2 regions of the Streptomyces sp. NPDC005017 genome follow, and region 2 is predicted to be linked to the other one. Evidence: riboswitches for the same ligand, from Rfam matches in the RefSeq annotation. Region 2 holds a riboswitch; the other holds the start of a gene.

Region 1 (6,342 bases), on a different contig from region 2:
CCGACTTCGTGGCCCGCTTCTACTCGATCCACATCCTGCTGCTGCCGGGCATCATGCTCGGCCTGGTCGTCGGCCACCTGATCCTGGTCTTCTACCACAAGCACACGCAGTTCGCGGGTCCGGGCAAGAGCAACAAGAACGTCGTCGGCATGCCGCTGCTGCCGGTCTACATGGCCAAGGCCGGAGGCTTCTTCTTCCTGGTCTTCGGTGCCGTCGCGGCCCTGGCCGGCATCGCGACCGTGAACCCGATCTGGGCGATCGGCCCCTACCGGCCCGACCAGGTCTCCACCGGCGCGCAGCCCGACTGGTACATGGGCTTCGCCGAGGGTCTGATCCGTGCCATGCCGGGCTGGGAGGTCAACTTCTGGGGTCACACGCTCGTCCTGGGCGTGTTCATCCCGCTGGTGCTCTTCGGGCTGTTCCTCGCCGTGATCGCGCTCTACCCGTTCATCGAGTCCTGGATCACCGGCGACAAGCGCGAGCACCACATCCTGGACCGCCCGCGCAACGCCCCGACCCGTACGGCCTTCGGTGTCGCCTGGGTCACCGGCTACATCATCATGCTGATCGGCGGTGGCAACGACATCGTCGCCACCCACTTCCACCTGTCGATCAACGCGGTCACCTGGTTCGTCCGGGTCGGCTTCTTCGTCGGACCGGTCCTGGCGTTCATCGCCACCAAGCGGATCTGCCTGGGCCTCCAGCGCCGCGACCGGGACAAGGTGCTGCACGGCCGCGAGACGGGCACGATCAAGCGCCTGCCGCACGGTGAGTACATCGAGGTGCACGAGCCGCTCAGCCAGGAGCAGCTCTACACCCTCACCGCGCACGAGCAGTACAAGCCGGCCGAGATCGGTCCGGCGGTCGACGAGAACGGTGTCGCCCGCAAGGTGAAGGGCTCCGAGAAGATGCGCGCCAAGCTCAGCAAGGCGTACTTCGGTGAGGACGCCCAGATCCCGAAGGCGACCGTCGACGAGTACAGGGAGATCACGAGCGGCCACGGCCACCACTGATCACTGCGTTCGCCACGCCACGGCGAAGGGCCCCCGTCCGGTGTTCGGACGGGGGCCCTTCGCCGTGCCCGGGGCTGGATAGGCTGGGATCACACTGCCTTACGACACTCAGGAGCGGCTGATGAGCGCTGTGACCCCCGCTGGAGGCGACACCGCGGCGGGCCGTTCCTGGCCCCGGGTGCTGAACGCCCTGCTCGAGGGGCAGGACCTGAGCGCCGAGGCGACCGCCTGGGCGATGGACCGCATCATGCGCGGCGAGGCGACGGACGCGCAGATCGCCGGGTTCGCGGTCGCGCTGCGGGCCAAGGGCGAGACCGTCCAGGAGATCACCGGCCTGGTCCGCACGATGTACGAGCACGCCAACGTCATCGACGTGCCCGGCGCCACCGTCGACATCGTCGGCACCGGCGGCGACGGCGCGAAGACGGTGAACATCTCCACCATGGCCTCGATCGTGGTGGCCGGCACCGGCGCGAAGGTCGTCAAGCACGGCAACCGGGCCGCGTCCTCCGCCTCGGGCGCCTCCGACGTGCTGGAGAAGCTCGGCGTCAATCTGGAGCTGACCCCCGCGCGGGTGGCCGAGGTCGCCGACGAGGTCGGGATCACCTTCTGCTTCGCGGTGAAGTTCCACCCGGCCCTGCGGCACGTGGCGGCCGCCCGCAGCCAGCTCGGCATCCGCACGACCTTCAACTTCCTCGGCCCGCTGACCAACCCGGCCAAGGTGCGGGCGCAGGCCATCGGTGTCGCGGACGCCCGTATGGCCCCGATCGTGGCCGGTGTCTTCGCCGAGCGCGGCAACTCCTCGCTCGTCTTCCGCGGCGACGACGGCCTCGACGAGCTGACCACGACGGCCACCTCGCGGGTCTGGGTGGTGCGCGACGGCAAGGTCACCGAGGAGACCTTCGACCCGCGCGACGTCGGCATCGACCTGGTCCCCGTGGAGGCCCTGCGCGGCGCGGACGCCTCCTACAACGCCGAGGTGGCCCGTCGCCTCCTCGACGGCGAGCGGGGCCCGGTGCGGGACGCGGTCCTGCTGAACGCGGCGGCCGCCCTGGTCGCCCTGGATCCGTCCGACGCGTCCCTGACGGAGCAGATCCGCGCCGCAGCGGCGAAGGCGGCCGAGGCGATCGACTCCGGCGAGGCCCGGCGCACCCTGGAGCGCTGGGTGGCCGCGACCAACGCCTGAGGCACAGGCCCGACGGTCCCGCGATCCGGACACGGGTTGCGGGACCGCGATCATTTCGCGTACGTTCCTCAACAGGTCATGAGTGACAGTCATACGGCCCCGGCCGACTGTCCGGCAACCCTCCGTCCGTGGCGGGGTGCCCCGGGTGAAGACCAGGCCGTGAGCGCAGGGCTCAGGGCAAGCGCGGACCCCTCGCGAGACCAGGGGTCCTGGTCGTCGAGGAGTCTTCCGTGAGCAAGCGAATGCGCTAGGGCCTGTCCCCCGGACAGGCCTGGGGCCGCCGAGCCCCGTCCCGCACTTCTCTTCCCCCTCTTTCCTCCACGCCCGAGCCGCGTCCGCGCGACCGCTCGCGGGGTGAATTCCTTCTGCCTTCACGGGAGTTCCGCCATGTCCGTCTCCACCGCCGCCGCCGGCCAGTCCGTTTGCACCCCGCTGCCCGTTCTGGGCCGGGATGTCACCGTCCCGCTCGTGACCGGCGGCGAGGTCACCTACGCCGCCCTCGACTACGCCGCCAGCGCCCCCGCCCTCCAGCGCGTCTGGGACGACGTCGCCGCCTACGCCCCGTACTACGGCAGCGTGCACCGCGGTGCCGGCTACCTCTCGCAGCTGTCGACGGACCTCTTCGAGAACGCCCGCCGGACCGTCGCGGAGTTCCTGGACTGCCGGGAGGACGACCAGGTCGTCTTCACCCGCTCCACCACCGACTCCCTGAACCTCCTCGCCCGCGCCCTGCCGGCCGACTGCCAGGTCTTCGTCTTCGAGACCGAGCACCACGCCTCGCTGCTGCCCTGGCAGGACGCCCGGGTCACCTACCTCGACGCCCCGCGCACCCCCGGCCAGGCCGTGCGGACCCTGGAACGCGCCCTCGCCGCCCGCGGGCCGTACGGTCCCGCCCTGGTGTGCGTGACGGGCGCCTCCAACGTCACCGGTGAGATCTGGCCGGTCCGTGAGCTGGCCGCGGCCGCCCACGCGCACGGCGCCCGGATCGTGCTCGACGCCGCCCAGCTCGCCCCGCACCACCCGGTGAGCGTGCGGGACCTCGACGTGGACTGGATCGCCTTCTCGGGGCACAAGCTGTACGCCCCGTTCGGCTCGGGCGTGCTGGCGGGCCGCGCCGACTGGCTGCGCGAGGCCGAGCCCTACCTCGCGGGCGGCGGCGCGAGCCGCAGTGTCACCCGGCGCGAGGACGGCGGCGTGGACGTGGAGTGGCACGAGACCGCGGCCCGGCACGAGGCCGGCTCCCCGAACGTCATCGGCGCCTACTCCATCGCCTCGGCGTGCAAGGCCCTGACCGAGGCGGGCTGGGACGGCCTCGTCGCCCGCGAGACCCGTCTGATCGCCCGGGTCCGCGCGGGCCTCGCCGAGGTCCCCGAGGTCAGGGTGCTCTCCCTGTTCGGCGACGACGCCCCGCGGGTCGGCGTGATCTCCTTCGTCGTGGAGGGCTGGAACAGCTCCCACTTCGCCGCCGCGCTCTCCGCCGAGTACGGCATCGGCGTCCGTGACGGCCTCTTCTGCGCCCACCCGCTCGTGCGCACCCTGCTGGGCAGCGACCCCCAGACCCAGGGCGAGTGCGGCGCTCCCGAGGCCGCGCCCGGCGAGAAGTCCCTCAACGCCATCCGCGTGAGCTTCGGCGCCGGCACCCCCGACGAACACATCGACCGCTTCGTCACCGCCGTCAAGGAACTCACCACCCAGGGCGCGAAGTGGACCTACCGCACAGTAGAAGGCCGCTGCGTCCCGGCGGTGTGACCCGCTTTTCGGGGGCCGCGGGACTTCGCCGGACCTGCGGCCACCGCCGCGCCTTTCCGCGGGCGCGGGACCGCGCCAGACCTGCGGCTACCGGCCCGCTTTTAAGGGCGCGGGGCTGTGTCCGATCTGCGGCTGCCACCGCGCGGGCGCGACCGACCTGCTTTCAGGGGCCCGGGACTGTGTCCGATCTGCGGCTGCCGCCGCGCGGCCGCGACCGACCTGTCTTCAGGGGCGCGGGGCTGTGCCAGATCTGCGGCTGCCGCCGCGTGGGCGCGACCAGCCACGACGGACCCGCAGCCGCACGCAGACCCCACCCCCAACCGACGGACGTCAGACGTCAGGAGTCAAGCCCGATCGCAAACGCCGCCTCGAGGTCATGCTGCGAGTACGTCCGGAACGCGACATGCGTGTCCGTCGCCTCCACCCCGGGAATCCGGCTGATCCGCCCGGGAATCACATCGGCCAGATCCTCGTGCTGCCGCACCCGCACCATCGCGATCAGGTCGTACGTCCCCGTCACGGAGAACACCTCGCTCACCGAATCCAGCGAAGCGACCTGCTCGGCGATCTCAGGGATCCGGTCCACGCTGGTCTTGATCAGAACAATCGCGGTGATCACGGCTGGTTCTCTCCCTCGGGGGCCGGCGCAGGCGGGGTGGCCTTCACTCTAGTCGTACGGCCGTGGCGGGCCCACGCGTAGGCGAAGCCCAGGCCGAACCCCACCAGGTGGGCGAGGTAGGCCACCCCGGGCCCCTCGGGCGCCCGCCCCGCGGCGAGCCACTGGAGCGCGGCCCAGAACGGCAGCACGATCCAGGCGGGGAACCGCAGCGGCAGGAAGAACAGGAACGGCAGCAGACTCGTCACCCGCGCCCGGGGGAACAGGCACAGGAACGCCCCGAGCACCGCGGAGATCGCCCCGGACGCCCCCACCAGCGACTGCCCCGAGTCGGCGTTGGCGGCGGCGTAGCCCAGCAGGGCGAGATAACCGCACCCCAGATAGAAGAGGGTGAACTCGACCCGGCCCAGGCGCTCCTCCGTCATCACCCCGAAGACGTAGAGGAACAGCATGTTCCCCAGCAGATGCACCCAGCTGCCGTGCACGAACAGGGCCGTCGCCGGGGTGAGCGCGGCGCGCGGGGAGCCCTCGAACAACTCGGCCGGGACCACGCCCCAGCGCCGGAAGTAGGCCCGCTGCGCGGCGAGCAGCTCGTCCCCCGTGCCGTAGGCCGGATTGAGTCCGGCGGCCGGGCCGATCAGGAAGATCAGACAGCACAGGGCGATCAGTGCGCAGGTCACCGGCGCCGTCGGCCGGCGCATCCCCTCGAGCAGCCGGCCGGTCCGTCCGTTCCAGTCCCTGATCATGAACACAGAGCATGACGTAACTGGACGCATAGGGATACACCGCCTCGCCGCCGTGGACGGACGGGCACGGTGACGTCACCAGGCCGTAGGGTTACGAGCCACACGTGTCGGGAAGCCGACGCGTCACGGAGACTAGAAGGAAGCGAACAGTCACGATGACGGTTCCCCTGCCGACCGCCACCACCCGGTGGCGCTGCACCCTGTGCGGCAACCTCACCCGCTTCGACGTGACCCGCTCGTCGAAGGTCGTCGAGTACGTCCACCTCGACCTCGCCGGGGAGCCGAGTGTGGAGGAGCGGGAGGTGGTCAGTGAGACCATCGAGTCGGTCCGCTGCCGCTGGTGCAACGCGGTGGATCAGGTGGAACTGGTGGACAGGCCGGGCGCCGCCTCCTGAGAGGAGCGGGCCCGCACAGCATTGGGGTGTGACGGATGGTGGAGACCGCAGGCGGGGGGCCGGCCGACGGCGCCGCTGAGGTGCTCGACCGTCCGCTGCCCGACGGTGTGCGGCGCCGGGTCGTGCAGATCGTCTCGGACGGCTTCGGCGGGCTGACCGTCGGTGAACTGCCCGCACAGCTCAGGCAGTACGCCCGGTTCGCCCCGAACCGCCGGGCCAAGTTCGCGGGCAACGCGATGGCCTCGGCGCTGGAGACCGACGCGGTGTTCCGGCAGCGGATCGGCGAGAAGCTCAGAGAGGCCCAGCCCGAGCTGACCGGCGCGCTCGACTCGGGCGCCCCGCCCCCGGCCGCGGACCCGCTGGACGTGGCGGCCGCGGCCTACGTACTGCGCCCCACCGGCTGGGTGAAGCTGGTGACGGCGGCCGGCGAGGAGGCCCAGCGCGCCGACGCCGAACGCGCCGACGAGGAGAGCCGGGCCGAACTGGAGCGGCTGCGCGAGGAGCTGTCCGCCGCCCGCGAGCACACCCGTGCCGAGACCGAGCGGCTGCGCGTCGAGCTGGAGACGGCCCGCAAGGAGGCGGAGACGCTGCACCGCAAGCTGCGCGCGGCCGTCAGCGACGTCAGGCGCGGGGAGGC
Region 2 (6,342 bases):
CCTACGGGGGTTCTGGTGCTTGACGGCGGCCGCTGCGGGCGGACACCCCCCGCCCCGTCCCCTTGCCGCCGTACGCGGCTTCCCGCCGCCCGTCGCCCGTCGCCGCGGGCTGCGGCTGCGCGCCGCGCCTAGCCGCGGGCATGCGTGCCGCCAGGGGCGGCACGGGTGGGCGCTGGGGGTCCCCCCTCTGGGGGAGGCACCTCGCCGACGCCGAGCTGCGCACCGCCCCTGCCTCAGCGACCACCGGGCGGTATCTCGCTGACGCCGAGCCGCGAAGCGTCCCTGCCTCGGCCGAGACGCCGCAGCAGTCGGCAGACACGTCCCGCTGGGTTCAGGCGCGGGTAGGGGTTTCGCGGAGGGCGTTGAGCTGGTCGAGGAACCACTGGGCCGGGGGGAGGGCGGTGGCGGCCGCGGCGAGTCTCTTCGTACGCTCGGCCCGCTCCGAGGGCGGCATCGTGAGCGCCTCGTGGAGCGCCCGGGCGGTGGCGAGGACGTCGTAGGGGTTGACGACGAGCGCGTCCTCGCCGAGCTCCCAGAAGGCGCCCGCCTCGCGCGACAGGACGAGCACGCAGCCCTCGTCGGAGACGACCGGCATCTCCTTGGCGACGAGGTTCATGCCGTCGCGGATGGGGTTGACCAGGGCCACGTCGGCGAGCCGGTACGCGGCCAGGGAGCGGGCGAAGTCGTCCTTGAGGTTGAGCAGGACCGGCGTCCAGTCCGCCGTGCCGTACTGGTCGTTGATCTCCTCCGAGAGCCGCTGCACCTCGGCCGTGTAGTCGCGGTAGACCGCGAGGTCCTGGCGGGAGGGGTAGGCGAAGGCGACGTGGACGACCCGGCCGCGCCACTCGGGGTGGTCGTCGAGGAGCTGGCGGTAGGCCAGGAGGCCTCGGACGATGTTCTTGGAGAGTTCCGTGCGGTCGACGCGGACGATCGTCCTGCGGCCCTCGCCGATCTCGGCGCGCAGTGCCCTCAGGCGTTCCTCGACGTCGGGGCGGTGGGAGCGCTCGCGGAGGAACTCCGCGTCGGCGCCGAGGCCGTGGACGCCGAGACGGGTGGTCGTCAGCGGGGGCGTGCCCGTGCGGGTGTGCTCGATGTAGCGGGCCGGGGTGCCCGTCGGGGACATGGGCTGGATGCGCTCGGCGTCCACCGAGCCCGCGCAGTTCATGAACGCGAAGGCCCAGCGCCAGGTCAGGAAGCCGAGCCGGTCCGCGCCGAGCATGCCCCACACGAGTTGGGCGCGGATGTCCTCGGGGAGCATCCCGAAGTACTCGGAGGGCGCCCAGGGCGTGTGCGAGAAGTGGCCGATGCGCAGGTCGGGGCGGAGTTCGCGGAGCATGCCGGGGACCAGGCACAGGTGGTAGTCCTGGACCAGCACCGCCGCGCCCGGGGCGGCCTCCTCGGCGAGGGCCTCGGCGAAGGCGCGGTTGTAGGCCTCGTAGGAGGCCCACTGACGGCGGAACCCGGCGTCGAAGACCGGCTCCAGCGGGGTCTGGTAGAGCATGTGGTGGACGAACCAGAGCACCGAGTTGGCGATGCCGTTGTACGCGTCGGAGTGCACGTCCGGAGCGATGGCGAGCATGCGCACGCCCGGCTCGCCCTCGCCGCGGGCCACCGCCTCGCGGTCGCCGTCGGACAGGGCCGAGCAGACCCAGAGCGCGCCGGCGTCCGGGCCGATCGCCGAGAGGCCGGAGACCAGGCCCCCGCCGCCCCTTCTGGAGTGCAGCGAGCCGTCGTCCCGCAGTTCGTAGGAGACCGGGCCGCGGTTGGACGCGACCAGCACCTGTGCACCTCGCGTGGAAACCATGTGCCTCAACCTAGCCCGGCCCGGAAACGCTCAAACGTGCGGTTCGGCTGTATACGGACGGTGTCCCACGTTTACGCCACCTTCCTGGCAGCGTATTCCGCGATCTCCGCCATCGGCGGACGCTCCTCCGTGTCGACCGAGAACGTACGGGCCTCGAAGCCGCTCTCGCCCCGCTCGAACTGGGTCAGGGCCGGGCGGATCAGATGGCCCCGGGCCAGCCGCAGCTGGGCGGTGCGGTAGATCGCCGCGGCCATCCGGCCGAGTGCCTGGCCGTCCTGGTGGCGGTGCTTGCGCACACCCACGTCGACCTGGGCGAGGGCGTCGAGACCCACCAGGTGCAGGGAGTCGACGAGCATGCCGATCTCCACGCCGTAGCCGACGGGGAAGGGGAGCTGTTCCAGGAGGGTGCGGCGGGCCGCGTACTCCCCGCCGAGGGGCTGGACGAAGCCGGCGAGCTGCGGCCAGTGCATGTTCAGCAGGGGGCGGGCCATCAGTTCCGTGACCCGGCCGCCCTGGCCCGCCGCGCCGGCCAGCGGGCGGTCGTACATGCCCTTGACCAGGTCCACGCCGGGCTCGGTCAGCAGCGGGCCGACGATGCCCGAGACGAAGTCGGAGGAGAACTCCCTGAGGTCGGCGTCGATGAAGCAGACGATGTCGCCGGTGGTGGCCAGCAGGGAGCGCCACAGGACCTCGCCCTTGCCGGGGACCGCGGGTATGCGGGGCAGGATCGTGTCGCGGTGGACGACGGTGGCGCCCGCGGCGGCGGCCACCTCCGCGGTGCGGTCGGTCGAGCCCGAGTCGACGACGACGAGTTCGTCGACGAGGGGGACCTGTTGCATGAGGTCGTGGCGGATGATCGCGACGATGTCGCCGACCGTCTCCTCCTCGTCGAGCGCGGGCAGGACGACGGAGACCGTCTGGCCGGTGCCTCGTTTGGCGGCCAGGATCTTGTGGAGCGGGCGGTCGGCTACGGACCAGGAGCGGGTGGTCAGCCAGCGCTCGACTTCTTCCAGCACAGCCTGCGGCTCCTCTGCGTTTCGTCGGCGAGAGGGGTGGTTTGTGATCCATCTCGCGGTTCGGACGGCTATCTCAACTGTCCTGGCCTTCGGTTACAGTCTTGAACAACGCTGATGACCATCGCATGTCGGGGGCCGTCCGCGCGGACAACAACCACATACAGCTCATCCAGAGGGGCAGAGGGATACGGCCCGATGAAGCCCCGGCAACCCTCCAGTCGGTACTCCTGACGTTCGTGCAGCGAGGCTCCCGGCTAGGGAAGGTGCCAAATCCGTCTCACGGCGAGATGCGTCGTGAGGAAGATGAGGAGAAAGGGCCTCGCCTCACATGGCTGTGCAGACTGTTGCAAGCAGCACCGATTCCTCCGTCGACCTCGGCCCCGCCGCAGCCCTGAGCTGCCGCGAGTGCGGCCACCAGGTCCCGCTCGGCCCCCTGTTCGCCTGCGAGGAGTGTTTCGGGCCGCTGGAGATCGCCTACGACTTCTCCGCGTACGACGCCGAGGAGCTCCGCAAGCGGATCGAGAGCGGTCCCGCGAACATCTGGCGGTACGCGCCGCTTCTTCCTGTTCCGGCCGACGTCGCCGAGAAGCCGAACCTCAACCCGGGCTGGACCGCGCTGGTCAAGGCCGACAACCTGGCGCGCGAGCTGGGCGTGACCGGCGGGCTGTTCGTCAAGGACGACTCCGGCAACCCCACGCACTCCTTCAAGGACCGTGTCGTCGCGCAGGCCCTGGAGGCCGCGCGCGCCTTCGGGTTCACCACGCTGTCCTGCTCCTCCACCGGCAACCTCGCCGGTGCCGTGGGCGCCGCGGCGGCCCGCGCCGGCTTCCGGTCCTGTGTGTTCATCCCGCACGACCTGGAGCAGGGCAAGGTCGTCATGGCCGCGGTCTACGGCGGCGAGCTGGTCGGCATCGAAGGCAACTACGACGACGTCAACCGCTTCTGCTCCGAGCTCATCGGCGACCCGGCCGGCGAGGGCTGGGGCTTCGTCAACGTCAACCTGCGGCCGTACTACGCGGAGGGCTCCAAGACCCTCGCGTACGAGATCTGCGAGCAGCTGGGGTGGCGGCTGCCCGACCAGATCGTCGTGCCGATCGCGTCCGGCTCGCAGCTCACCAAGATCGACAAGGGCCTCCAGGAGCTGGTGAGGCTGGGCCTGGTCGAGGACCGGCCGTACAAGATCTTCGGTGCCCAGGCCGAGGGCTGCTCGCCGGTGTCCACCGCCTTCAAGGCCGGGCACGACGTGGTGCGGCCGCAGAAGCCGGACACCATCGCCAAGTCGCTGGCCATCGGCAACCCGGCCGACGGGCCCTACGTCCTCGACATCGCCCGCCGCACCGGCGGCGTGGTGGAGGACGTGACGGACGGGCAGATCGTGGACGCGATCAAGCTGCTCGCCCGGACCGAGGGCATCTTCGCCGAGACGGCCGGCGGCGTGACCGTCGGTGTGACGAGGAAGCTGATCGAGAGCGGTGTCCTCGACCCCTCGCTGACGACCGTGGTCCTGAACACCGGTGACGGTCTGAAGACCCTCGACGCGGTGGCCGGCACCGGTCTGACCGCCACCATCCGCCCCAACCTGGACTCCTTCCGAGAGGCTGGCCTTTCATGAGCGTGACCGTCCGCATCCCCACCATCCTGCGCACCTACACCGGTGGTCAGGCGGAGGTTCCCGCCGAGGGCGCGAACCTCTCCGAGGTCATCGCCGACCTGGAGAAGAACCACACGGGCATCGCCGCCCGGGTCCTGGACGACCAGGGCAGGCTGCGCCGGTTCGTGAACGTGTACGTCAACGACGACGACGTGCGCTTCGAGCAGGGCCTGGAGACCGCCACGCCGGACGGTGCCGGCGTCTCCATCATTCCCGCGGTCGCCGGCGGCTGATCCCGCCCGCAATTACCTTCGGTAACGGTGGTAACTGAGAGTTCATCGAATTGCCCCCTCCGCGAGAGAAGCGGAGGGGGCAATTCTGCATGGTTGAGCACGGTAGAGTTGGGGAAGCCGCCCCTTTCGTATGCCGGACGCATATGAGTTCCGCCAGGCGTTCCGTCGGGGAACCGACGAGAAGTGGCCAAACTGTGCGGCGGTTTTGCGTCGTTCATCCCCTTTGTGTGGCCCGACTTGCCCGGAATTCGGGTGAATTCTCGGTAAACTCCCGACCGGTCGCGTCCTGAATTCTCGTCCGATTGACCTGTTGCAGACGGCAGTTGGACAGATACATTCAGCCGCGGTCGACGCGTTCCGGCGCACGCCCCCGGGTATGGGGGGTGAGGTCTGACCCGGGTCCGCGAAGTGCGGATCTGTGCAAGGGCCAGTAATAGGGGAGTTAGGCATGGCTCAGGGCACCGTCAAGTGGTTCAACGCGGAGAAGGGGTACGGCTTCATCGCGGTCGACGGTGGTGCGGACGTCTTCGTCCACTACAGCGCGATTCAGATGGACGGCTACCGCACCCTGGAAGAGGGCCAGCGGGTCGAGTTCGAGATCTCGCAGGGTCAGAAGGGCCCGCAGGCCGACATGGTTCGCGTCACCGCCTGAACGTTCTTTCTTTGTGAAGGGCCCGCACCCGTGAGGTGCGGGCCCTTCGCTCGTGTGCGCCCGTCCGTGCGCCCGCCCGTGTGCGCCCGCTCGTGTTCGCGTGGGGCTGAGAGCCGCTTCCGATCCCCTGGAGCCGCTTGCACTCGGCAGGGGCGAGTGCTAATCATTGGCGTTAGCACTCTGAAGGTGAGAGTGACAACGAGGACCGGGTCGGTGAGGCCCGCAGGCCGTGTGGGGCAAGGAACCACGGGGCCCGCGAGCCGTCCGTCGCGGGCGCGGGCGCGGTCCGAAGGAATCACCCCCAGTCCTGGAGGGACCACTTCACATGGCCAAGATCATCGCGTTCGACGAGGAGGCGCGGCGCGGCCTCGAGCGCGGCATGAACCAGCTCGCGGACGCCGTCAAGGTGACGCTCGGCCCCAAGGGTCGCAACGTCGTCCTCGAGAAGAAGTGGGGCGCCCCCACGATCACTAACGATGGTGTCTCCATCGCCAAGGAGATCGAGCTCGAGGACCCGTACGAGAAGATCGGCGCCGAGCTGGTCAAGGAAGTCGCCAAGAAGACGGACGACGTCGCCGGCGACGGTACGACCACCGCCACCGTCCTCGCCCAGGCGCTCGTCCGCGAGGGCCTGCGCAACGTGGCCGCCGGTGCCAACCCGATGGCCCTCAAGCGCGGCATCGAGAAGGCCGTCGAGGCCGTCTCCGGCGCCCTGCTCGACCAGGCCAAGGAGGTCGAGACCAAGGAGCAGATCGCCTCCACCGCCTCCATCTCCGCCGCCGACACGCAGATCGGCGAGCTCATCGCCGAGGCGATGGACAAGGTCGGCAAGGAAGGCGTCATCACGGTCGAGGAGTCGCAGACCTTCGGTCTGGAGCTCGAGCTCACCGAGGGCATGCGCTTCGACAAGGGCTACATCTCCGCCTACTTCGCGACCGACATGGAGCGCATGGAGGCGGTGCTCGAGGACCCGTACATCCTCATCG

What was found. A riboswitch is a leader RNA that binds a small molecule or an ion and turns the genes downstream of it on or off. The one in region 2 is predicted to bind S-adenosylmethionine.
Region 1: it holds a riboswitch for S-adenosylmethionine, as region 2 does, so the genes downstream of both, ACFYR0_RS20610 (aminotransferase class V-fold PLP-dependent enzyme) here and thrC (threonine synthase) in region 2, are expected to answer to the same signal.

What each region holds. Positions count from the first base shown of each region.
Region 1 is NZ_JBIALD010000012.1:256,145-262,486, reverse strand. It holds gene ACFYR0_RS20620 (cytochrome bc complex cytochrome b subunit) at 1-1,013, shown strand, start outside; gene trpD (anthranilate phosphoribosyltransferase) at 1,135-2,199, shown strand; SAM riboswitch class IV at 2,274-2,389, shown strand; gene ACFYR0_RS20610 (aminotransferase class V-fold PLP-dependent enzyme) at 2,587-3,948, shown strand; gene ACFYR0_RS20605 (Lrp/AsnC family transcriptional regulator) at 4,286-4,567, opposite strand; gene ACFYR0_RS20600 (rhomboid family intramembrane serine protease) at 4,564-5,310, opposite strand; gene ACFYR0_RS20595 (hypothetical protein) at 5,466-5,705, shown strand; gene ACFYR0_RS20590 (NYN domain-containing protein) at 5,741-6,342, shown strand, end outside.
Region 2 is NZ_JBIALD010000010.1:117,949-124,290, forward strand. It holds gene ACFYR0_RS17460 (trehalose-6-phosphate synthase) at 332-1,804, opposite strand; gene ACFYR0_RS17465 (glucosyl-3-phosphoglycerate synthase) at 1,876-2,820, opposite strand; SAM riboswitch class I at 2,983-3,130, shown strand; gene thrC (threonine synthase) at 3,149-4,432, shown strand; gene ACFYR0_RS17475 (MoaD/ThiS family protein) at 4,429-4,704, shown strand; gene ACFYR0_RS17480 (cold-shock protein) at 5,153-5,356, shown strand; gene groL (chaperonin GroEL) at 5,682-6,342, shown strand, end outside.